DNA from 4 places in the Streptomyces sp. NPDC007905 genome. Region 4 is predicted to be linked to each of the others. Evidence: riboswitches for the same ligand, from Rfam matches in the RefSeq annotation. Region 4 holds a riboswitch; each other region holds the start of a gene.
The links. A riboswitch is a leader RNA that binds a small molecule or an ion and turns the genes downstream of it on or off. The one in region 4 is predicted to bind cobalamin.

Region 1 (5,157 bases), on a different contig from region 4:
CATACCGCTCTTGCGCCACTCGCTCAACCACTGCCGGCTGGTTCCGGCGATCCTGGCCAGTTCGTCAAGCGAGTACCGCTTGCCGTCGGGCCGCCGCCGGGTCTCCCGGATGAAGTCCAGCCGCTGCCGTACCCGTTGGGCGAGACAGGCCTCCGGTGCCCGGCCGCCCGAGAGCAGTTCGACGACCACGCCGACGGGGATGCCGGTGCGGTGGGAGAGCCCGGCCACGTCCAGGACCTCCGACAGCCGGCCGGGCCGGCCGGTCAGCTCTCCGAGCCGGTCCAGCACGTCGGCCAGCGGGGCGTAGGCGTCACTCACCGAGGTCCCCCCTGGGCACGTCGTCCGTTCCGTGGCTGAGCTGACGCGAGGCTACCGGGTCACCCGTGCGCCGACCAGACATGACAACGCCGACTGCGGAAATAGGCAGCAATCGTTGACAGTTGAGGGTGTGTCGGGTGAGGATCAGGGCACGGAGAGCAAGATCGACCCGCCTCGGGTGCTGCCTATGGGGGAGCAGCATCCGGGGCGTTCCTCTGTCCGCCTTCTCCCCACGAAGGTGAGGCTCCGATGCCGCAGTCCGTTCTTCTCCTCGGAACCGGCCGCCGTGCCGCGTACGACGAGTACCCGCTGGCGCGGATCGCGGCGGCCCACCCGGTGGTGCTGGTCGGCACCGCCCCGCCCGCCTGGGCGCGCCCCTACCTGGCCGGTCATCTGGTGGCCGACCCCGGTCGGGAGGCGGCCGCCGTGGCGGTCGCGCGCTACGCGGCACGACACCGGGTCCGCGGGGTACTGACCTGGGCCGGCGAGCACCTGACCGGCGTCGCACGGCTCGCCGCACGGCTGGCGTTACCCGGCATCCCGTACGAGACGGCCGCGGCCTGCACCGACCCGGCCGCGTTGTCGGCACTCCTCGCCCGCCACAAGATCCTCCCGGCCGGCCGGGAGGACACGGAGGGGCCGCTGGTCTCCGCCGAGGCCGTCGTCCTGGACGACGAGGTCCGCATCGCCGCGCTCACCCGTACGACGCCGGGCCCGCCGCCCGCCCGGCAGCCGCTGCGGCACTCCGTGCACGCCCACGACGGGTTGCTGCACAACCCGTTCCTGCGGCACACGGTGGAGCGGACCGTGCGCGCGCTCGGCCTCGCCCACACCGTCGTCCACATCGGCCTGCGGCTCACCGCCCGTGGCCCGCTCGTCACGGACGTCGTCCCGCACCTGCCCGGCGACCTGATCCCGCTGCTGGTCGAACGGGCCACCGGCGTCGACCTCGTGCGAGCCGCCGCCGCCCTGGCCACCGGCGGGCTCCCGGACGTGACTCCGACCCGGCAGCGGGCGGCCGCGATCCAGTTCGCCTATCCGGCTGCGACGGGCCGGCTGACCCACCTGCATCTGGACCCGGCGGCCACGTACGAGCCGTGCGCCGAGCGCATGGTCCTCACCCGGCGGCCCGGCGACCCGGTCACGGCGGCCGGCCACGCAGGGCCGGCCGACCGGCTCGCGCACTGGGTGGCGGAGGGCGAGGACCCGGCAGAGTGCGAGCACGCCCTGCGCGGGATGGCCCACTACTTGAGCGCGGCCGTCGTCCCGACGTCTTGGCCGCACGCGGCCTAGGCATGCTGAGCACAAGCGCCTTTGCGATACCGCCCCGCACCAGCGGGGGCGTTGCCCCACCGCCCTTAAAAACTCCTCCGGTTGTCCACGGCCCGGCGGGGCCGGCACCACGTGGTCGGGACGCGGATCGAGGTGCGGCGCACGCGCCGCCGTGGGCGTGACCCCGGTCACCGCCCCCGTGTGCCCACAGCCACCCCTCGGCCCGCTGACGGCGGCCGGTAAAGTGGCGGGGTCGTCATCACACCTGTACGGGGGGAAGCCGGTGCAATTCCGGCGCTGACCCGCAACCGTGAACCGTCCCGCGGACGGTGAGCCGGACCGCTCCGGACGGGACGTTGACCGGCTCGCGTGCGCGGCGGCCCGTCGCGCACGGCACCGTCGAGGTTTACGGAGCCGAGCCGCCCGGGGTGGTCCCGTGCGCTGCCGGTTCCCGCAGGAGAGGCAGTCGCCGACCATGAACGTCCGCCGCAGTGCCGCGGCTCTCGCCGCCATAGGCGTGCTGGCCGCAGCCGCGCCCGCCACGGCCGCCGGCCCGTCCCCGTCCCCGTCCCCGAAGGTGACCCTTCCGTCCGGCCTGTTCGGCAAGGCGGACCCGACGTACGACGGTGTCTGGCGCCAGTCGCTGGCGCTGCTCGCGCAGCGGACGCTCGGCTACCGTCCCGCCGCGTCGGCCGTCAACTGGCTGGCGGGGCAGCAGTGCGACAACGGAGGTTTCGCCGCGTTCCGGGCCGACACCGCCAAGCCCTGTGCGGGCAAGGGCGGCGCCCAGCCCGACACCAACAGCACGGCCGCCGCCGTCCAGGCCCTGCAGGCGCTCGGCGGGCACGGCGGTGAGGTCCGCAGGGCCCTGGTCTGGCTGACGACGGTCCAGAACAAGGACGGCGGCTGGGGCTACTCGCCGGGCGGCCCGAGCGACACCAACTCCACCAGCGTCGTCATCGGCGCCTTCGCCTCGGTCGGCCAGGACCCGGCCCGGGTGCACACCGGGAGCAAGACCCCGTACGACCTGCTGGCCAAGTGGTCCCTGCCCTGCGACGACGACGGGGCTGGAGCCCTCCCCTACCAGCCGGACAAGAAGGGCAAGCTGTTCGCCAACGCGGACGCGACGGCGGCCGCGGTGCTCGGCGCGCTCGGCAAGGGTTTCGTGACCAGGGCCGGGAAGGCTCCCGAGCAGGGCTCCAGCTGCACGAACTCCGACAAGCAGCTCACCCCGGCAGAGGTGGCGAACAACGCCTCGTCCTACCTGGCCAACGCCCTGACCCCCGCCGGATACCTGAAGTCGACCCTGCCCGGCGCCGAGGACCAGCCCGACTACGGCAACACCGCGGACACGGTCGTCGCACTCGCCGCGGACGGCTGGACCGCACAGGCGAAGAAGCCGTACGGCTGGCTGGAGAAGAACGCGGCCAAGTGGGCGCGGGAGAGCGGCCCGGCCGCCTGTGCCCAGCTGATCCTCGCCGCGCACGCGGTGGGCGCCGAGCCGCGGGACTTCGGCGGTACGGACCTGGTGCGGGCGCTCAACGCGACCGGCCCGGCCCCGAAGTCGGCCGCCCGCGCCGAGGAACCCGGCAACCATGACGAGCACGACTCGGGCACCCGCGTCTGGTGGATCGTCGGCGTCGGCATCGTCGCCGGCATCGGCATCGGCATCGGCTTCCTGCTCAGCGGCCGCCGTAAGCAGCGGCAGCCGTGACCGCCGTCCGCCGTGCCGTGGCCCTGCCGGTCGCCGCGCTCGTCCTCGTGGCCGGTGCCGCCCAGGCGCACGCCGCCGGTTACCGCTACTGGTCGTTCTGGGAACGGGACGGCGGCCACTGGACGTACGCCACCGAAGGGCCGTCGACGGCCCGCCCGGACGACGGGGCCGTCCAGGGCTTCCGTTTCGCGGTGAGCGTGGACTCCGCGGACGCGAGCCGGCCGCGCGGCGCGGCGGACTTCGCCGGGATCTGCGCGGGGACACCCGCGAAGCCGGGCGTGAAACGCGTGGCACTCGTCCTCGACTTCGGCACGGCCGCTGACGCCCCGTCCGGTGAGACCCCGCCCGCCCGCCGCACGGCCTGCGCCCGCGTCTCCCCGGACGCGACGACGGCCGAGGCGCTGGCCGCCGTCGCCAAGCCCCTGCGCTACGACACCAATGCCCTGCTGTGCGCGATCGCCGGGTATCCCGGGAAGGGGTGCGGGGAGCAGGTGTCGAGCCAGCAGAGCGGGGGCACGGCAGCGAAGGAGAAGCAGGCCGGGAAGGAGTCGGACGGCGGCCCTGCCCTGGGGCTGCCGATCGGAGTGGGAGTGGTCGCCCTGCTGGCGGGAGCGGCGGTGTGGCAGGCCCGGCGGCGCGGGAATGCGTAGCGGGCGCGGGCGGGCGCAGTCCACCCCCGCCCGGCACCAGCGGCACGCCCCCCTCCATCCCGGCGCCTGGTGGCTCTGGTCCCTGGGGCTGGGCACGGCGGCGACCCGCACCACCAACCCCCTCCTGCTCGCCCTCCTCATGGCCGCGGCGGGCTATGTGGTGGCCACCCACCGCTCGCCGTCCCCCTGGGCGCGCTCCTACACCGCCTTCGCGAAACTCGCCGCCGCCGTGCTCCTCATCCGTCTCGCCTTCACGGTCGCCCTCGGCTCCCCGGTCCCCGGCACCCACGTCCTGCTCACCCTCCCCGAAGTCCCGCTTCCCGACTGGGTGCAGGGCATCCGCCTCGGCGGCGCGGTCACCGCGGAGGCCCTGCTCTTCGCCGGCTACAACGGTCTCAAGCTCGCCGCACTCCTCATCTGCGTCGGCGCCGCCAACGCCCTGGCCAGTCCGGCCCGCCTGCTCAAGTCCCTGCCCGGTGCCCTGTACGAGACGGGCGTGGCCGTGGTCGTCGCGCTCACCTTCGCACCGCACCTCGTCGCCGACGTCCAGCGTCTGCGCGCCGCCCGCCGGCTGCGCGGCCGCCCGGACCGGGGTGTACGGGGCCTGCTGCAGGTCGGACTGCCCGTCCTGGAGGGTGCGCTGGAGCGCTCGGTCGCCCTCGCCGCCGCGATGGACGCCCGCGGCTACGGCCGTACCGCCGACGTGCCGGCCCCCGTGCGCCGTACGACGACCGCGCTCACCCTCGGCGGACTGCTCGGCGTGTGCGCGGGAACGTACGGACTGCTCACCGCCGAGGGCGGCACCTACGGGCTGCCGGTGCTGCTCGCCGGGGTCGCCGCCGCGCTCGCGGGCCTGCGGCTGGGCGGCCGCCGCTCCCCGCGCACCCGGTACCGCCCGGAGCCGTGGGGGGTGTCCGCGTGGCTGGTCGCGGGCTCGGGTGCCGCGGTCGCCGCGTTGCTCACGCTCGCCTCCGTGAGCGATCCGGACGCGCTGCACCCCGGGGTCGTACCCCTGGTCGCGCCCACCCTGCCCCTGTGGCCGGCCGCGGCCCTCCTGCCGGCCCTGCTGCCCGCCTTCGTCGTACCCAGGAAATCCCCGAACCCCGAGGAGCCGTCGTGATCCGCTTCGAGGAGGTCGGCGTCGTCTACGAGGGCGCGGCCGAACCGGCTGTGCAGGGCGTGGACTTCGAGGTGCCCGAGGGT
Region 2 (5,157 bases), on a different contig from region 4:
CTCGCGCAGCGCGGCGAAGGACGTGTCCGGGGCCGGTACGAAGCGGCGCCCCGCGGCGGCCGCCACCTCGCGCAGGAAGGCCCGCCGGAAGCCGTCCGACTCCAGGGAGCCGTGCCAGTGGGTCCCCCAGGTCTGCCCGACCCGGCAGCCGTCCAGGAAGGCTTCCCCGCCCAGGACTTCGGCCACTCCGTGGTGGATCTCATATCCCTCGACCGGTTCGCCGAGGGCCTCACCCACCGGCCGGGTCAGGGTCTTCTCCCGGGCGAAGCGCACCCGCACGGGGAGCACTCCGAGCCCCGGGACCTGGCCGGCCCGCGACTCGACCTCGTCCTCGATGTGCCGGCCGAGGATCTGGAAGCCGCCGCAGATGCCGAGGACGGGCCGGTGCTGGGCAACCCTGCGCACCAGCGCGTCCGCAAGACCCCGCTCCCGCAGCCACTCCAGCGCCCGCACGGTCCCGCGCGTGCCCGGGATCACCACCAGGTCGGCGTCGGCCAGCTCCTCCGGCCGGTCCACGAACCGCACCACGACACCCGGCTCGGCGGCCAGCGCGTCCACGTCCGTGAAGTTGGACATGAGCGGGATCGCGCAGACGGCGATCCGCAGCACGTCCTCGCCGACCGGCGGTACCACCGCGGACTCCCGTACGGTGCCGTGCGGCGAGACCCTCCCCCACGCTCGGCTTCGCTCGCGCGGGGGGACCCCCATCCCGTCCTCCTCGTCGATGCCGAGCCCGTGCCGGAACGGCAGCACACCGTAGGTGCGCCGCCCGGTGAGCCCGTGCAGCATGTCGAGGCCCGGCTCCAACAGCGAGACGTCCCCCCGGAACTTGTTCACCAGGAACCCGGCGACCAGCTCCTGGTCCTCGGGCGAGAGCAGGGCGACGGTCCCGAAGAAGGAGGCGAAGACGCCCCCGCGGTCGATGTCGCCCACCACCAGCACGGGCAGCCGCGCGTTCCGCGCGATCCCCATGTTCACGATGTCCGTCCGCCGCAGATTGATCTCCGCGGGCGAACCGGCCCCCTCACAGATCACCGCGTCATACGTGCCCCGCAACTCGGCCAGGCAGTCCAGCACGGTGCCGAGCAGCCGCTGCTGGCGCCCGCCGTGATACCCGCGTGCGCTCAGCTCGCCCACCGGCTTGCCCAGCAGCACCACCTGGCTGCTCTGTTCGCCGCCCGGCTTGAGCAGCACCGGGTTCATCAGCGCGGTCGGCTCGACCCGGCAGGCCTGGGCCTGCATGGCCTGCGCCCGCCCGATCTCCGCGCCCTCCCGGGTGACGAACGAGTTGAGGGACATGTTCTGCGCCTTGAAGGGCGCCACCTTCACGCCCTGGCGCACGAGCCACCGGCAGATCCCGGCCGTCACGACGCTCTTGCCGGCGTCGGAGGTGGTGCCGGCGACGAGGAGACCACCGTTCACTTCCCACGTCCCTTCACGAGTCGGCGCCCGGCGACCGTGACGCCGAGCGCGAGCAGGCCGACGCGGCGGGAGAGCCGTACGGCCCGGTCGATGTCGGTGACCCGGACGGCCCGCCCGGTGCCCCCGTTCAGAACGGGCCGGTGTTCGACGCGGCCGCCGTAGGAGAGCGTCCCGCCCAGCCGCACACCGAGGGCGCCCGCGAACGAGGCCTCCACGGGCCCGGCGTTGGGGCTCGGGTGCCTGCGCGCGTCGGCCTTCCAGGCGTGCAGCGCGCCGCGGGGATCGGGGCCGGCCGCTGCGGCGAGCACGGCGGTCAACCGCGCACCCGGCCACCCGGCGACGTCGTCGAGGCGGGCGGAGGCCCAGCCGTAGCGCCGGAAGCGGGGCGACTTGTGCCCCACCATCGCGTCCAGGGTGTTGACGGCCCGGAACCCGAGCAGCGCGGGGACCCCGCCCACGGCACCCCACACCAGCGCGCCCACGACGGCGTCGGAGGTGTTCTCGGCGACCGACTCGACCACGGCCCGGGCGATCCCGTGGGTGTCCAGCGCCTGCGGATCACGGCCGCACAGATGCGGCAGCCGCTCGCGGGCGGCCGCCACGTCGCCGGCCGCGAGGGCGTGCCCGATGACCCGGGCCTCCCGCGCGAGGGAAGTACCCCCGACGACGGCCCAGGTGGCGGCGGCGGTCAGGGCGACGGAGGCGGCGGGAGACCGGCGTACGGCCCGTTCGGCGAGAGCCCCGAGCGCGACGGCACCCCCGGCGCACACCCCCGTGTGCAGCGCCCCCCACCCACGGTGGTCGCGCCACAGCACACGTTCCACGGCCCCGGCGGCCCGCCCGAACGCGGCGACCGGATGCCCCCGGCGCGGATCGCCGAGGAGCAGGTCGCCGAGAAGGCCGGCGGCGGCGCCGTACGCGTAGAAGCGATCGGCACCCATCGGCTCAGCCGGCCGCGGGGGCAGGCAGAACCCGGTTACTGAACCTCAATCGGCAGCCGCGCATGGCGATATGTCCTCACTCAGGGTGTCCGCGCCCTGGTTCGACGAGACCGGCGGTGAGAGTTCCTGGCTCCCGGGATTCCTTCCCCGGTGACAGTGGCGGGACCGCGCCGGATTCGCACCGGCTTCCTCTCTGCCGCCGTACATGGCCCGGGCAGTCCACCACGCGCCCGGAAGGGCCGTCAACTTGCCTTTGACCTGCGAGGGGAGAGTGTGCTGAGCCCCACACCGGTGAGGTCCGGGCATGCGGAAGGCTCCTTGCCGGGACACGCCGGCAAGGAGCCTTTCGGACGGTGGGTCAGGGCTTGGCCACGATCAGGTAGATCCCGTAGGCCACCGCGGCCGCGCACGCGGCGAAGCACACGTACGCACCGGTCGCGGTGAGCGCCGCCGAGTTGCCCTGCGCGGTGGCCTTCTCGCGTCGCGACAGGCCGTTGATGCCGAGGGTGAACAGGGCCACCACGCCCACCGTGAACGCGAGGCTGACGCCGAAGACGGAGCCGAGAGCCGCCCAGTCGATCTTCATGGGGATGCTTCCTTCAGTTACCGGGTGCTCGGGGTCAGACCGTCGCGGCCGGCGGAACCGCCGGCGCCGCGGTGTCGGTCGCGGCCGGAGCCGGGATCGTGGCCGTCAGGTCCTCGGTGACGGTGAGGGTGCCCGTGGGCGGCGGGGTCACCGCGGCGATGGCGGCGGTCACCACGCCGGCCGGCTCCTCGGTTCCGTCGACGGCGTTGACGTTGGCGCTGTCCACGACCTCGCGCCGGGAGAACTTCCAGATCGCGGCGCTGGCGCCGACCAGGAAGACGGCGACGACCGCGGTGCCCCAGTCGCCCAGGTCCGTGACGGACTCGGCGAGCGCGCCGACCAGGGCGGCGGCCGGGAGGGTGAGGGCCCAGGCGACGACCATGCGGGTCGCGGTGGACCAGCGGACCACACCGCCCTTGCGGCCCAGACCGGCACCCATCACCGAGCCGGAGACCACGTGGGTGGTCGAGAGGGAGAAGCCGAGGTGGGAGGAGGCCAGGATGGCGGTGGCCGCGCTGGTCTGGGCGGCGAAGCCCTGTCGCGGCTCCAGGTCGGTCAGGCCCTTGCCCATGGTGCGGATGATGCGCCAGCCGCCGATGTAGGTGCCGAGTGCGATGGCCAGACCCGCGGAGAGGATCACCCAGGTGGGAGGGTTGGAGCCCGGGGCGATGGCACCGCCCGCGATCAGCGCCAGGGTGATGATGCCCATCGTCTTCTGCGCGTCGTTGGTGCCGTGCGCGAGGGAGACCAGGCCGGCGGAGGCGATCTGACCGGCGCGGTAGCCCTTGCGGGTGGCCTCGCCGTCGGCCGTGCCGCCGATGCCGTAGGAGAAGCGGGTGGCGAGCATGGCCGCCACACCGGCCACCACCGGGGCGGCGACGGCCGGGAGCAGAACCTTGGTGACCAGGACGTCACCGTGGACGGCGCCGAAGCCCGCGGAGGCGACGGTGGCGCCGATCAGGCCGCCCATCAGAGCGTGCGAGGAGCTGGAGGGCAGTCCCACCAGCCAGGTCATCAGGTTCCAGAGGATCGCGCCGACCAGGGCGGCGAAGATGACCTCGGGACGGATGCCGTTCTCATCGACGAGACCCTTGGAGATCGTGTTGGCGACCTCCACGGAGAGGAAAGCGCCTACAAGGTTGAGGGCGGCGGACATGGCCACCGCGACCTTGGGCTTGAGCGCACCGGTCGAGATGGTCGTGGCCATCGCGTTGGCGGTGTCGTGAAAACCGTTCGTGAAATCGAACGCGAGTGCGGTTATTACCACAATCGCGAGGATCAGCGAGAAGTTTTCCATTTACCCAGGCAATCGTTCGAGGTCGTTGGCTGTTGGACCGTAGGCAACCTGGGTGAACGGAAGATGAACTGGGGCAGGCGTGAGGGTGTCGATAACAGGGGATCGGAGTTCCGTTCGCGCCCGACGCCCCATATGCCGCTTGGCTACCAGCCCCGCACGAAGGCCCGCAGCCGGCTCGGCGGCCCGTTGAAGAGATTCTGGTCACCCGGCAGGCCGCCCCGGTCGCCGTATTGCCAGAAGGTCCAGTCCGACCACCCGCCCGGCAGCGATCCCGGGCCCGAGGAGCCGTGACGGGCGATCCACAGAGCATGGTCCGAGGCGAAGGCGCGGCTGTCGCCGGTGCAGGCGTCCCACCAGTCGGCGGTGGTGTAGATCACCGGGCGGCGGCCGGTCTGCCGTGCGACCTCCTCGCTGAAGGACCGGATCCAGTGGACCATCTGCCCCTGGCCCAGCCCGTAGCACTTGTCCCGCCTGTCGTACGGGTTGTACTCGATGTCGAGCGCGGGCGGCAGCGTCCAGCCGTCCGCCCGCCAGTCGCCGCCGTGCCGCACGAAGTACGCGGCCTGCTCGGCGCCCGAGGACCTGTCCGGCCGCGCGAAGTGGTACGCGCCGCGGATCAGGCCGGCCCGGCGCGCGCCGTCGTACTGCCGGTCGAAATAGGGGTTGCGGTAGGTCGTGGCCTCGGTCGCCTTGACGTAGGCGAACCGAGCGCCCTCCGACCGTGCGGCCGGCCAGTCGACGTGCTTCTGGTAGGACGACACGTCGTGCCCCCGGGGCAGGCCCATCGCGGCCACCGGCGACACGGCGCAGACGGCGGACGCGGCCTGGGCGCCCGCGAGGGCCAGCGCCGCCGTGGCGGCGGCGAGGGCGCCGACGCGGTGGCGGAAGCGGGAGGATGTGCGATCACGAGC
Region 3 (5,157 bases), on a different contig from region 4:
TCGCCGGGCGGGAGCGCAGGTAGTACGTCGTCTTCAGGCCCGACTTCCAGGCGTACGCGTACATCGAGGAGAGCTTGCCGATGGTCGGGGTCTCCAGGAACAGGTTCAGGGACTGCGCCTGGTCCAGGAACGGGGTGCGGGCCGCGGCCATGTCGATCAGGCCGCGCTGCGGGATCTCCCACGCCGTGCGGTACAGCGCCCGCACCTCGGCCGGGATCCACGCGAAGTCCTGCACGGAGCCATTGGAGTCGCGCAGCGCCTCCCGGGTCCGGGCGTCCCAGACCCCCAGCTCCTTCAGGTCCTTCACCAAGTACGAGTTGACCTGCAGGAACTCACCGGAGAGCGTCTCGCGCTTGAACAGGTTGGACACCTGCGGCTCGATGCACTCGTACACGCCCGCGATGGAGGCGATGGTCGCGGTGGGCGCGATCGCGAGGAGCAGCGAGTTGCGCATGCCGACCGAGGCGATCCGCTCGCGCAGGGCCGCCCAGCGCTCCGGCCAGGTCAGGCGAACGCCCGGGAAGTGGTCAGGGTGCAGGACACCCTTGGCCGTGCGGGTCTTCTCCCAGGCCGGCAGCGGGCCGTTGCGCTCGGCCAGGTCGGCGGAGGCCTCGTACGCGGCGAGCATGATGCGTTCGGCGATCCGCGTGGACAGGGCCCTGGCCTCGGGGGAGTCGAAGGGCAGGCGCAGCTTGAAGAAGACGTCCTGCAGGCCCATCGCGCCGAGGCCCACCGGACGCCACTTGGCGTTGGAACGGCCCGCCTGCTCGGTCGGGTAGAAGTTGATGTCGACCACGCGGTCGAGGAAGGTCACGGCCGTGCGGACCGTCCTGTCGAGGCGCTCCCAGTCGAGATCGCCGTTCGCCACGAAGGCACCGAGGTTGACCGAACCCAGGTTGCAGACCGCCGTCTCCCCGTCGTCCGTGACCTCCAGGATCTCCGTGCAGAGGTTGGAGGAGTGGATGACGTGGCCCGCGGTCGCCGTCTGGTTGGCCGTCCGGTTGGCGGCGTCCTTGAAGGTCATCCAGCCGTTGCCGGTCTGCGCGAGGGTGCGCATCATGCGGCCGTACAGGTCGCGGGCCGGGATCGTCTTCCTGGCGAGACCGTTCGCCTCCGCCTCGCGGTAGGCCGCGTCGAACTCCTCGCCCCACAGGTCCACCAGCTCCGGGACGTCCGCCGGGGAGAACAGCGACCACTGCTCGTCGGCGTTGACCCGGCGCATGAACTCGTCCGGGACCCAGTGGGCGAGGTTCAGGTTGTGGGTACGGCGGGCGTCCTCACCGGTGTTGTCGCGCAGCTCCAGGAACTCCTCGATGTCGGAGTGCCAGGTCTCCAGGTACACCGCGGCGGCACCCTTGCGCCGGCCGCCCTGGTTCACCGCGGCCACCGAGGCGTCCAGGGTCTTCAGGAACGGCACGATGCCGTTGGAGTGCCCGTTGGTGCCTCGGATCAGCGAACCGCGCGAGCGGATACGGGAGTACGACAGACCGATGCCGCCGGCGTGCTTCGACAGGCGGGCGACCTGGTGGTAGCGGTCGTAGATGGAGTCCAGCTCGTCCAGCGGGGAGTCGAGGAGGTAGCAGGACGACATCTGCGGGTGCCGCGTGCCGGAGTTGAAGAGCGTGGGGGAGGAGGGCAGGTAGTCGAGGCGGCTCATGAGCCCGTAGAGCGCCGCCACTTCGTCCACGGAGCGGACGGTGTCGTCCTCGGCCAGGCCCGCGGCGACGCGCAGCATGAAGTGCTGGGGCGTCTCGATCACCTTGCGGGTGATGGGGTGCCGGAGCAGATAGCGGCTGTGCAGGGTGCGCAGGCCGAAGTAACCGAAGCGGTCGTCGGCCGCCGCGTCGATCAGCGAGTCCAGACGCTCGGCGTGCAGCCGCACGAACTCCGCCGTGCGGTCGGCGACCAGGCCCTCGCGGTGGCCCACGGCGACGGACCCGGTGAAGGACACGACGCCCTGCGAGGCGGCCTCGGCCCTGATGGAGAGGGTCAGCAGCCGGGCGGCCACCCGAGAGTAGGCGGGGTCGTCGGAGATCAGTCCGGCGGCCGCCTCCGTGGCCAGCTCGCGCAACTCCGCCTCGTCGGCCCGTGCGGACCGGCCGCGCAGCGCGGCCGCGGCGACGCGGCCGGGGTCGGCGTCGGGGAGGTCGGCGGTCAGCTCGGTCAGGGTCCGCAGCAGCGCGGCACCGGGACCGTCGGCCTTCAGGTCGCTGACTGAAGCCGGATCGGCTGGCGCGATGGTCACGTGGGGCTCTCCCTCGCTCGGCACGGGGCCTTGCGGAGGGCAGGGGCAGCACGAGCGCGCACGGCGTCGCGTCCACCGGCCCACTCCACGAGGCCCGGACGTCTCAAGGCACCCGGACCGGACGGCCGGGCGCGCGCTGACGGCAGGTCCTCGGACTGGACAGGCGTGCGGATGCACGCAAGTACACCGTTGCGGGACAGTTCCGGATTCGCACCGGATTCCCCTGCGGCGACAGCGAGGATGAGCATACATCTAGTGCCGGGCTGTGGTGTCACCCCCAGATGTTGTGTCTGTTGCGTGTTGCGGTGGCTTCAGAGGGTCAACTCGGGGTGGGCGCGGCGCTGTCGTCCAGCCGGACACGGGGTTCCGGTTCCGCTCGGGTGCGCGAACGGAAGCGGGCCGCCGTCGGTCTAGCCGTTCGGCGGCCCGCTGGGGGTGGTGTGTTGGTGCTCGAGCGGTTCTGCGCGCCCCTACAGGGGCGTGATTCAGTGGCTGGCGCCCGCCGTGGCCGGCGGCAGTTCCACCTCGACTCCCGGGTCGCCCGCGTCCGCCGTGTAGTCGCCCGGCCTGGTCTCGTCGAGGCCCTCGGCGGCCTTCACGGCCTTGAGGACGAACGTGAGGACCACGGTGACCGCGACGTTGAGGACGAACGCCGTCAGGCCGATGTAGCCGATCTCCCCGATGCCCGGGATCTCCTTCGCGGAGCCACCGAAGTGCTTCTGGGTCGGCGAGGCCACCCCGTAGGCGGCGAGCGTGCCGTAGACCATGCCGACCGCCCAGCCGGCGAGCAGTGCCCAGCGGTGGAACCATCGGGTGAACAGGCCGCCGACCAGGGCCGGGAAGGTCTGCAGGATCCAGATCCCGCCCAGCAGCTGGAAGTTGATCGCCACCGTCTTGTCCATCGTCAGGACGAAGACCAGCGCGCCCACCTTCACCAGCAGCGACACGATCTTGGAGACGCGGGTCTCCTGCTGGGGCGTCGCGTCCGGCTTGATGAAGTCCTTGTAGATGTTGCGTGTGAAGAGGTTCGCCGCCGCGATGGACATGATGGCCGCGGGCACCAGGGCGCCGATGCCGATCGCCGCGAAGGCCACACCGGCGAACCAGTCCGGGAACATGTTCTCGAACAGCTGCGGAATCGCCAACTGCCCGTTGGTGACCTTCACTCCGGCCGCGATCGCCATGAAGCCGAGCAGCGCCAGCAGGCCCAGCATCAGGGAGTACAGCGGCAGGATCGTGGTGTTGCGCCGGATCACCTCACGGCTCCGGGACGACAGCGTCGCGGTGATCGAGTGCGGGTACATGAACAGGGCCAGGGCGGAGCCGAGCGCCAGGGTGGCGTAGGTCCACTGGCCCGCCTCCGGTGGGGCCAGCGCGCCGCGCGGCTTGCCGGTGGCCGGGTTGACCTGGCTGAACGCGTCGGCCGCCTTGGCGAAGATGTCGTCGAACCCGCCCAGCTTGATCGGGATGTAGATGATCGCCACCGCGATGACGAGGTAGATCAGCGTGTCCTTCACGAACGCGATCAGGGCGGGGGCGCGCAGACCCGACGAGTACGTGTACGCGGCCAGCACGCCGAAGGCGATCAGCAGCGGCAGGTCCTTCACGAACCAGTTGGTGTTCTCGCCGCCGCCGACGCCCATCACGTCCAGCACCGCCTGGATGCCGACGAGCTGGAGCGCGATGTACGGCATCGTCGCGAGGATGCCGGTGAGCGCCACGGCCAGCGACAGCCCCTTCGAGCCGAAGCGGCCGCGCACGAAGTCCGAGGTCGTGACGTAGCCGTGGCGGTGCGAGACCGACCACAGGCGGGGCAGGAACGTGAAGATCAGCGGGTAGACCAGGATCGTGTAGGGCACCGCGAAGAAGCCGGCCGCGCCCGCCGCGTAGATCGCCGCCGGTACGGCGACGAAGGTGTACGCCGTGTACAGGTCGCCGCCGAGCAGGAACCAGGTGATCCAGGTGCCGAACGACCGTCCGCCCAGGCCCCATTCGTCCAGGGAGTGCTCGTTGTCGGCCCTGCGCCAGCGCGCGGCCAGGAAGCCCACGACCGTGACGGCCAGGAAGAAGAAGATGAAGACGCCGAGCGCGACGCCGTTGACGCCGTTCTTCACTTCGCCGCACCCCCGTCCCCGTTCCGGCGGCCGCGCTGATCGCGCTGCCACAGCTGGTACGCGAGCATGGTGAGCGCGGTGGAGATCAGCACCCACAGCATCTGGTACCAGTAGAAGAACGGGATCCCGATGAACGCGGGGTCCGTCTTGGCGTACGAGCCGACCCACAGCAGCGCCGCGAAGGGCGCGACGAGACACAGGCCGATGATCACGCGGACCGGCGTTACGACCGGTCTCACTTCAGGCGTTTCGGACATGCCACGGCTCCGTCCCCTCACTGATCACCTGTAATGTGCAGGCAATCTAGGTGACGCTGTCGTGGCAGCGGAAGACCTCGTCGCCATATCGGCATGTCGATTTCGGGGTCGAGGTGTGAAGACACCGACCCGGTCAGGCCGGGGGCCGCTTCACTCCACGGGCCGCTTCAGACGTGCCACGAACTTGTACCGGTCACCGCGGTACACGGACCGCACCCACTCCACCGGCTTGCCCTCACGGTCCAGGGAGTGCCGGGAGAGCATCAGCATCGGCAGACCCACGTCGGTGCCGAGCAGACCCGCCTCGCGCGGGGTGGCCAGCGAGGTCTCGATGGTCTCCTCCGCCTCGGCGAGATGGACGTCGTAGACCTCGGCGAGGGCCGTGTACAGGGACGTGTACTTCACCAGCGAGCGTCGAAGCGCCGGGAAGCGCTTGGCCGACAGGTGGGTGGTCTCGATGGCCATCGGCTCGGCGTTGGCCATGCGCAGCCGCTCGATGCGCAGCACACGCCCGCCCGCCGTGATGTCGAGCAGCTCGGCG
Region 4 (5,157 bases):
CCAGGTGCTGGCCGACGAGCGTGCCGAGGAAGGTGGGGCCGCCGCCGATCAGGCCGAGCCAGAGCAGGGTGAGCCAGGAGGGGCGTTCCCCTTCGGCGGCCAGGGGTGCCACGATGCCGAAACCTTCGGTGGCGTTGTGCAGGCCGAATCCTATGATCAGCAGGAGGGCGAGGGAGAGTTCTCCCTGGGCGGCCGAGTTGCCGATGGCCAGGCCCTCGGCGAAGTTGTGCAGGCCGATGCCCGTGGCGATCATCAGTGCCAGCGAACTTGCCTGACTGCGGGTCTTCGGCGCCAGTTCGGCGGTGGCGGCGGCACCGGGCCCCGCAGGGCGTGCGCCGGCAGCCCGGCGGCGGCCGATCCAGGCGTCGTAGTGCACGAGTCCGGCCAGCCCGAGGCTCAGACCCGCGGCCAGGGTGGCTCCACCGGAGGCGACGGTTCCCCACGCGTGCTTGCTCAGCGCCTCGTCGACCGGCTCCCAGGCATGGGTCAGCACGTCCCAGACGAGGAAGATCAGAATGCCGATGGCCACGGCGTTCAAACCGGCCCTGAGGCGGGGCGTGGGAGTGCGGAGACGGCCGAGGGGCAGGCCGAGGTAGATGGTGAGGCCGGCGATGGCGCCGAGAAGAGTGAGGTGTGCGCTGGACATGGCGATCTCCGGTCTGACGTGCACGGGGAAGCGCACAGAAACTAAAGGAGGTAAGCCTTACCTAACAACTCATGGAGTGCAACTTCAAGAAAGCTTGACGAAGTCATTGCCGGCGCTGTGGTGCGCCTGTACTCGGGCAGACCGGCACGACCCGCTTCCCGGGCCCCCTCGTCTTCGGCCACTTCCTGCTCGCGGCGGCCGGACTGGTCGTCTGGATCGTCTACCTCGTCGCCGACCGGTCAGCCCTGGCGTGGACCTCCTTCGGTGTCCCCGTAGCCGTCGCGCTGCTCGGCTTCGCGATGTTCGCCCGCTGGGTGCCGGTGTACCGGACCGCCGCCCCGGCCACTACCGGGGAGGGGACCACGCCCGCGGAACGGCACCTGCCCGTTCCCGTGGTGGCCGCCCACGGCCTGCTGGGCGCCGCGACGCTGGTGCTGGTGCTGGTGCTGCTGGCGGCCCTGGGAGTGGGCGGCAGCTGAGGCCGACCGTACGTCACCAGGCGCTCTCAGCCGTAGCCGCCAGGTGGAGCGGTCTGCCGAGTGCCACGTTCCAGCGGCCGGCGCGGCCGCTGAACTCGACCGCGCTCAACGGCGCCACGTCGATCCGCCAGAAGGCCGGCTCCGGTGCTCCCAGCACCCGGACGGTCGCGGCTCGTACGACGTCCGGTTCGACCACCGCGACCGTCCGGCCGGAGAACCGCGCGGCCTCGTCCAGCCAGTCCGCGATCCGCCTGCCCAACTCGCGCACCGACTCCCCGTCGTGCGGGGCTGCCGCGGGATCGGCCAGCCACAGGGCTACGGCCTCCGGCTCGGCGGCGCTCACCTCGGCGAGCGTACGGCCCCGCCAGCGGCCCACGTCGAGGCCGGCCAGCTCGGGCGCTTCGCCGGCGTCGAGGCCGAGCGCGGAGGCGGTCTGCCGGCAGCGCTCGGTGGGGGCCACGAGCGCTCGCCCGGCCCGTGGGAGGAGCCTCGCCGCCGAGCGGGCCTGGGCGGCGCCGCCCTCCTCCAATGGGCACCCGTCGTCGAAGCGGGCCTCGCGCAGGGCCGCGTTCATGGCTGGTGAGATCAAGATCACTCGACTGGTCACGTGCTCACTCTCGCGGTCGACGGCCCCGCAATTACAGGGGATTCAAGGGAACGGCGGCTTGAGGGGCGCCCGTGAGCGCCCCGTGCGCCCTTGGCCGCGCCTCCGCTTCGCGGTACGTTCTCGGCGAAATAGACGACGGAAACGCGGAAGCCGGTGGGAATCCGGCACGGTCGCGCCACTGTATGCCCCGTTCACACCGCTCGCGGTGCGGGCAGGGCAAGTCAGACCCGCCCCGTTGTCCTGTGCACCACCGAGACGGGACGCGAGTTCCCCAGGAGGTTCTGCCATGGCGCAGTCCGTCGCTCAGCCGACCACCACCCCCACCGCCATCCCCGCCAAGCTGCCGATCGGCGCGATCGTCCCCTGGGCGGTCTTCTTCGGCATCCTGATGCTTGTCCTGCTGTACTTCGTCGGCGCCGAGCAGGGCGCCACCTCCGTCATGTCCGGCGAGAACGTCCATGAGTGGGTGCACGACGCCCGCCACCTGCTCGGCTTCCCCTGCCACTGACGGCGCGGGAATCCAGGGCCGTCCATGAACTCGGCAACCGTCCGCAACCTTCTGGTGCGTGGCATGCTCGCGGGACTCGCCGCGGGCCTGCTCGCCCTCGTCGTCGCCTACTTCCTCGGCGAGCCGCGCGTCGACTCGGCCATCGCCTACGAAGAGGCGCACTCCCACGAACACGGCATGGAAGTCGTGAGCCGCACGATGCAGTCCACCGGTGGCCTGGCCACCGGTGTCCTCGTCTACGGGGTCGCGTTCGGCGGCATCGCCGCCCTCGCGTACTGCTTCGCGCTGGGCCGGATCGGCCGCTTCGGGCCGCGCGCGAGCGCGCTGCTCCTGGCGACGGCCGGCTTGCTCACGGTCTATGTCGTGCCGTTCCTGAAGTATCCGGCCAATCCGCCGTCCGTCGGCGACCCCGACACCATCGGCAGGCGCACCACCCTGTACTTCCTGATGATGCTGCTCAGCGTGCTGCTGGCGATCGCCACCGTGATCCTCGGCAAGCGCCTCGCAGCACGGCTGGGCAACTGGAACGCGACGGTGGCCGCGGGGGCGTTCTTCGTCCTGGCCATCGGGCTGGCGTACGCGTTCCTGCCGGCCGTCAACGAGGTCCCGAAGGACTTCTCGGCCACCCTGCTCTGGCAGTTCCGCCTGGTGGCCCTGGCCATCCAACTGACTCTGTGGACCGCCTTCGGGCTCGTCTTCGGGCTGTTGGCCGAGCGGGTACTGGATCCGAAGGCCGCCCGACAGGCGAACGCGAAGGCGGCGAGTGCCGGTGCGGAAGTGACACCGGTTCCCCGCTGATCACGCTGCTCGGCGAGGCCCTCACCGCTCCGGTGGGTCGGGGCCGCCGGCCGGGTACGTGGCGAGGTGTCTCGAGTGACACCCGCGCGGTCCGCTGCCGTGATACCAGCGGCACTTCACGCGCTCCTCGATCGCGATCCCGCAGTCCAGGCACGGGCCATGGACGAGGAACTGCAGCACTTGCACCGGGAGGAGGAGGCCCTGCTCGCGCCCCGCCCGGCGTTCCACCAGGCGGGGCCGCGTTCGTGAACGATGACGATCCCGAAAAATCCGCGTCCTGCCACGGCCACTGCCTGGCCGGTGGCCACTGCGGTTGGCGTAGTCCCGCGATGAGGAGCTGGACCAGTCGGCGCGGGTCGTAGCGGGGATCGCTGTCCGCGCCGATGCGGAGTGCGCCACCTCTCCCGCACTTCCCGAGTCATCGAAAATCGCGCAGGTGCCCGTGCCCGGCGAGAAGAGGACTCTTCCGTCACTCGCTCCTCCGGTCGAATCACCGGCCACCGCACCTACGGCGCCGTTCCCTACCGGACGCACTCCCCGCGGTTCATCCTCGCCTACGGCCCACTGGACACGGAGTCCGGCTCCCGCCGTCGGCGGCCCGAGGCCGGCGCCGTGCTCCCTCCGGGTCCGCCCACAGGTGTCGGGTACCCCCACCGGGTATGGTCTGGGGCGGGGCACCGCCCCCCATGGAGGAGTCCGCAGAAAGGAGAGCAGGCCACGATGGGCAGCACACCCGCACGCCGCCCGGGCACCGCCCGGCTGCTGGCCCTGTGTGCGGTCCTGCTCGGCCTCTTCCTCATGCACGGCGCCCCGGCCACAGCCGCTGACGGCTGCCACGGCGCGGTGGGGGCTGCTGCCTCGGTCCACGAAGGCCACGAAGGGCACGAAGTCCAGGCCTTCCCGAAGGTGTCGGACCGGGCCCTGCTGCCTCATGCGGACGGTGCCCAAGCCCATGCCGTGAAGGGCATGAGTTCGCACGGGACGATGTGCGTCGCGATTCCCGCGCAGAACGACATCCCGGTGCCCGTCGCGCCTCTCGTCGGTGTGGCCGCCCTCGCGGTACTGGCGGCTTGGGCCCTGCGCTGGGCATGGAATCCCGACGGAACCCGGCGGCGCGGCCCCCCGGGCGGACGCGGTCTCCTGCTCCAGGTGTGCATCGCGCGGACGTGAGCGGACCTGCACCGGAACCTGCCACCGGCGGTATCCGGCCGCGACGTCCTGCCCACAGCGCGCCCCACACGGCGTGGTGCGCCACCCGGAGAGATCCTCGAAAAGACGATGTTCGCTTTCACCCGCCCCACCATCCGCGACCGAGCCCTCGCGGCAACCGGTATCGCAGCCGCCCTCACTCTGGCCCTGGCCGCTTGCGGCGCGCCCGACGACTCGTCCACGCCTGGCATGCACCACGGCAGCACGCCGTCGGCGCCCGCCTCGGCGAGCCCCGGCTCCTCGATGAGCGACATGCCCGGCATGGACCGGGCCGCCGTCGGCAACGGCCTGGCCGACAGCAGGGACGGCTACCGCATGACCGGCTCCGACACCACCCTGAAGGGCGGCAAGCCGGCTCCGTACCGGTTCATGATCATTGACCCGGCGGGCAAGGCGGTCACCGGCTTCGCACTCGACCAGACCAAGCGGATGCACTTCTACGCCATCCGCTCCCACCTGACCGGCTTCCAGCACCTGCATCCCACGATGGCCTCCGACGGCACGTGGACCGCCGATCTTGCCGCCCTGACACCGGGTTCGTGGCGGATGTTCGCTTCGTTCACCCCCGACAGCGGAAGCGGCAAGGACAAGGACTTCGTCCTCAGCCGGACCCTCACCGTCCCGGGTACGGCCACCAGGACCGCGCTCCCCCCGGCGGGGAACTCGACACAAACCGATGGGTACACCGTCACCGTGTCCGGCGGGCTCATGGCCGGCATGGCGCACCCGCTGACCGTGCGTATCACCAAGGACGGCAAGCCCGTCACCGACCTGCAGCCCTACCTGGACACCTACGCACCTGACCGCGTTCCGCCAGGGCGATGCGGCGTTCGCCCACCTCCACCCCACCACCACCGTCAACGGCGACCACGGCGGACCGGAGCTGTCCCTCCACGCGGAACGGGCCACG

Region 1: linked by a shared signal. The riboswitch ahead of ACFZDC_RS20355 (prenyltransferase/squalene oxidase repeat-containing protein) and the one ahead of ACFZDC_RS00520 (CbtB-domain containing protein) in region 4 are both predicted to bind cobalamin.
Region 2: linked by a shared signal. The riboswitch ahead of ACFZDC_RS27370 (cobalamin biosynthesis protein) and the one ahead of ACFZDC_RS00520 (CbtB-domain containing protein) in region 4 are both predicted to bind cobalamin.
Region 3: linked by a shared signal. The riboswitch ahead of ACFZDC_RS13020 (ribonucleoside-diphosphate reductase subunit alpha) and the one ahead of ACFZDC_RS00520 (CbtB-domain containing protein) in region 4 are both predicted to bind cobalamin.

What each region holds. Positions count from the first base shown of each region.
Region 1 covers NZ_JBIBKS010000010.1:315,967-321,123, reverse strand. Annotated here, with positions in the region: gene ACFZDC_RS20365 (XRE family transcriptional regulator) at 1-318, opposite strand, end outside; gene ACFZDC_RS20360 (hypothetical protein) at 568-1,611, shown strand; cobalamin riboswitch at 1,824-1,952, shown strand; gene ACFZDC_RS20355 (prenyltransferase/squalene oxidase repeat-containing protein) at 2,066-3,304, shown strand; gene ACFZDC_RS20350 (SCO2322 family protein) at 3,301-3,954, shown strand; gene ACFZDC_RS20345 (CbiQ family ECF transporter T component) at 3,947-5,074, shown strand; gene ACFZDC_RS20340 (ATP-binding cassette domain-containing protein) at 5,071-5,157, shown strand, end outside.
Region 2 covers NZ_JBIBKS010000016.1:159,569-164,725, forward strand. Annotated here, with positions in the region: gene ACFZDC_RS27365 (cobyric acid synthase) at 1-1,422, opposite strand, end outside; gene ACFZDC_RS27370 (cobalamin biosynthesis protein) at 1,419-2,363, opposite strand; cobalamin riboswitch at 2,464-2,602, opposite strand; gene ACFZDC_RS27375 (hypothetical protein) at 2,722-2,949, opposite strand; gene ACFZDC_RS27380 (inorganic phosphate transporter) at 2,984-4,246, opposite strand; gene ACFZDC_RS27385 (GH25 family lysozyme) at 4,390-5,157, opposite strand, start outside.
Region 3 covers NZ_JBIBKS010000006.1:163,631-168,787, forward strand. Annotated here, with positions in the region: gene ACFZDC_RS13020 (ribonucleoside-diphosphate reductase subunit alpha) at 1-2,245, opposite strand, end outside; cobalamin riboswitch at 2,369-2,513, opposite strand; gene mctP (monocarboxylate uptake permease MctP) at 2,731-4,359, opposite strand; gene ACFZDC_RS13030 (DUF3311 domain-containing protein) at 4,356-4,616, opposite strand; gene ACFZDC_RS13035 (UTRA domain-containing protein) at 4,767-5,157, opposite strand, start outside.
Region 4 covers NZ_JBIBKS010000001.1:99,827-104,983, reverse strand. Annotated here, with positions in the region: gene ACFZDC_RS00535 (ZIP family metal transporter) at 1-646, opposite strand, end outside; gene ACFZDC_RS00530 (hypothetical protein) at 946-1,125, shown strand; gene ACFZDC_RS00525 (histidine phosphatase family protein) at 1,139-1,732, opposite strand; cobalamin riboswitch at 1,826-1,982, shown strand; gene ACFZDC_RS00520 (CbtB-domain containing protein) at 2,019-2,240, shown strand; gene ACFZDC_RS00515 (CbtA family protein) at 2,265-3,038, shown strand; partial or broken gene ACFZDC_RS00510 (TetR family transcriptional regulator) at 3,349-3,435, opposite strand; gene ACFZDC_RS00505 (hypothetical protein) at 3,759-4,208, shown strand; gene ACFZDC_RS00500 (hypothetical protein) at 4,317-5,157, shown strand, end outside.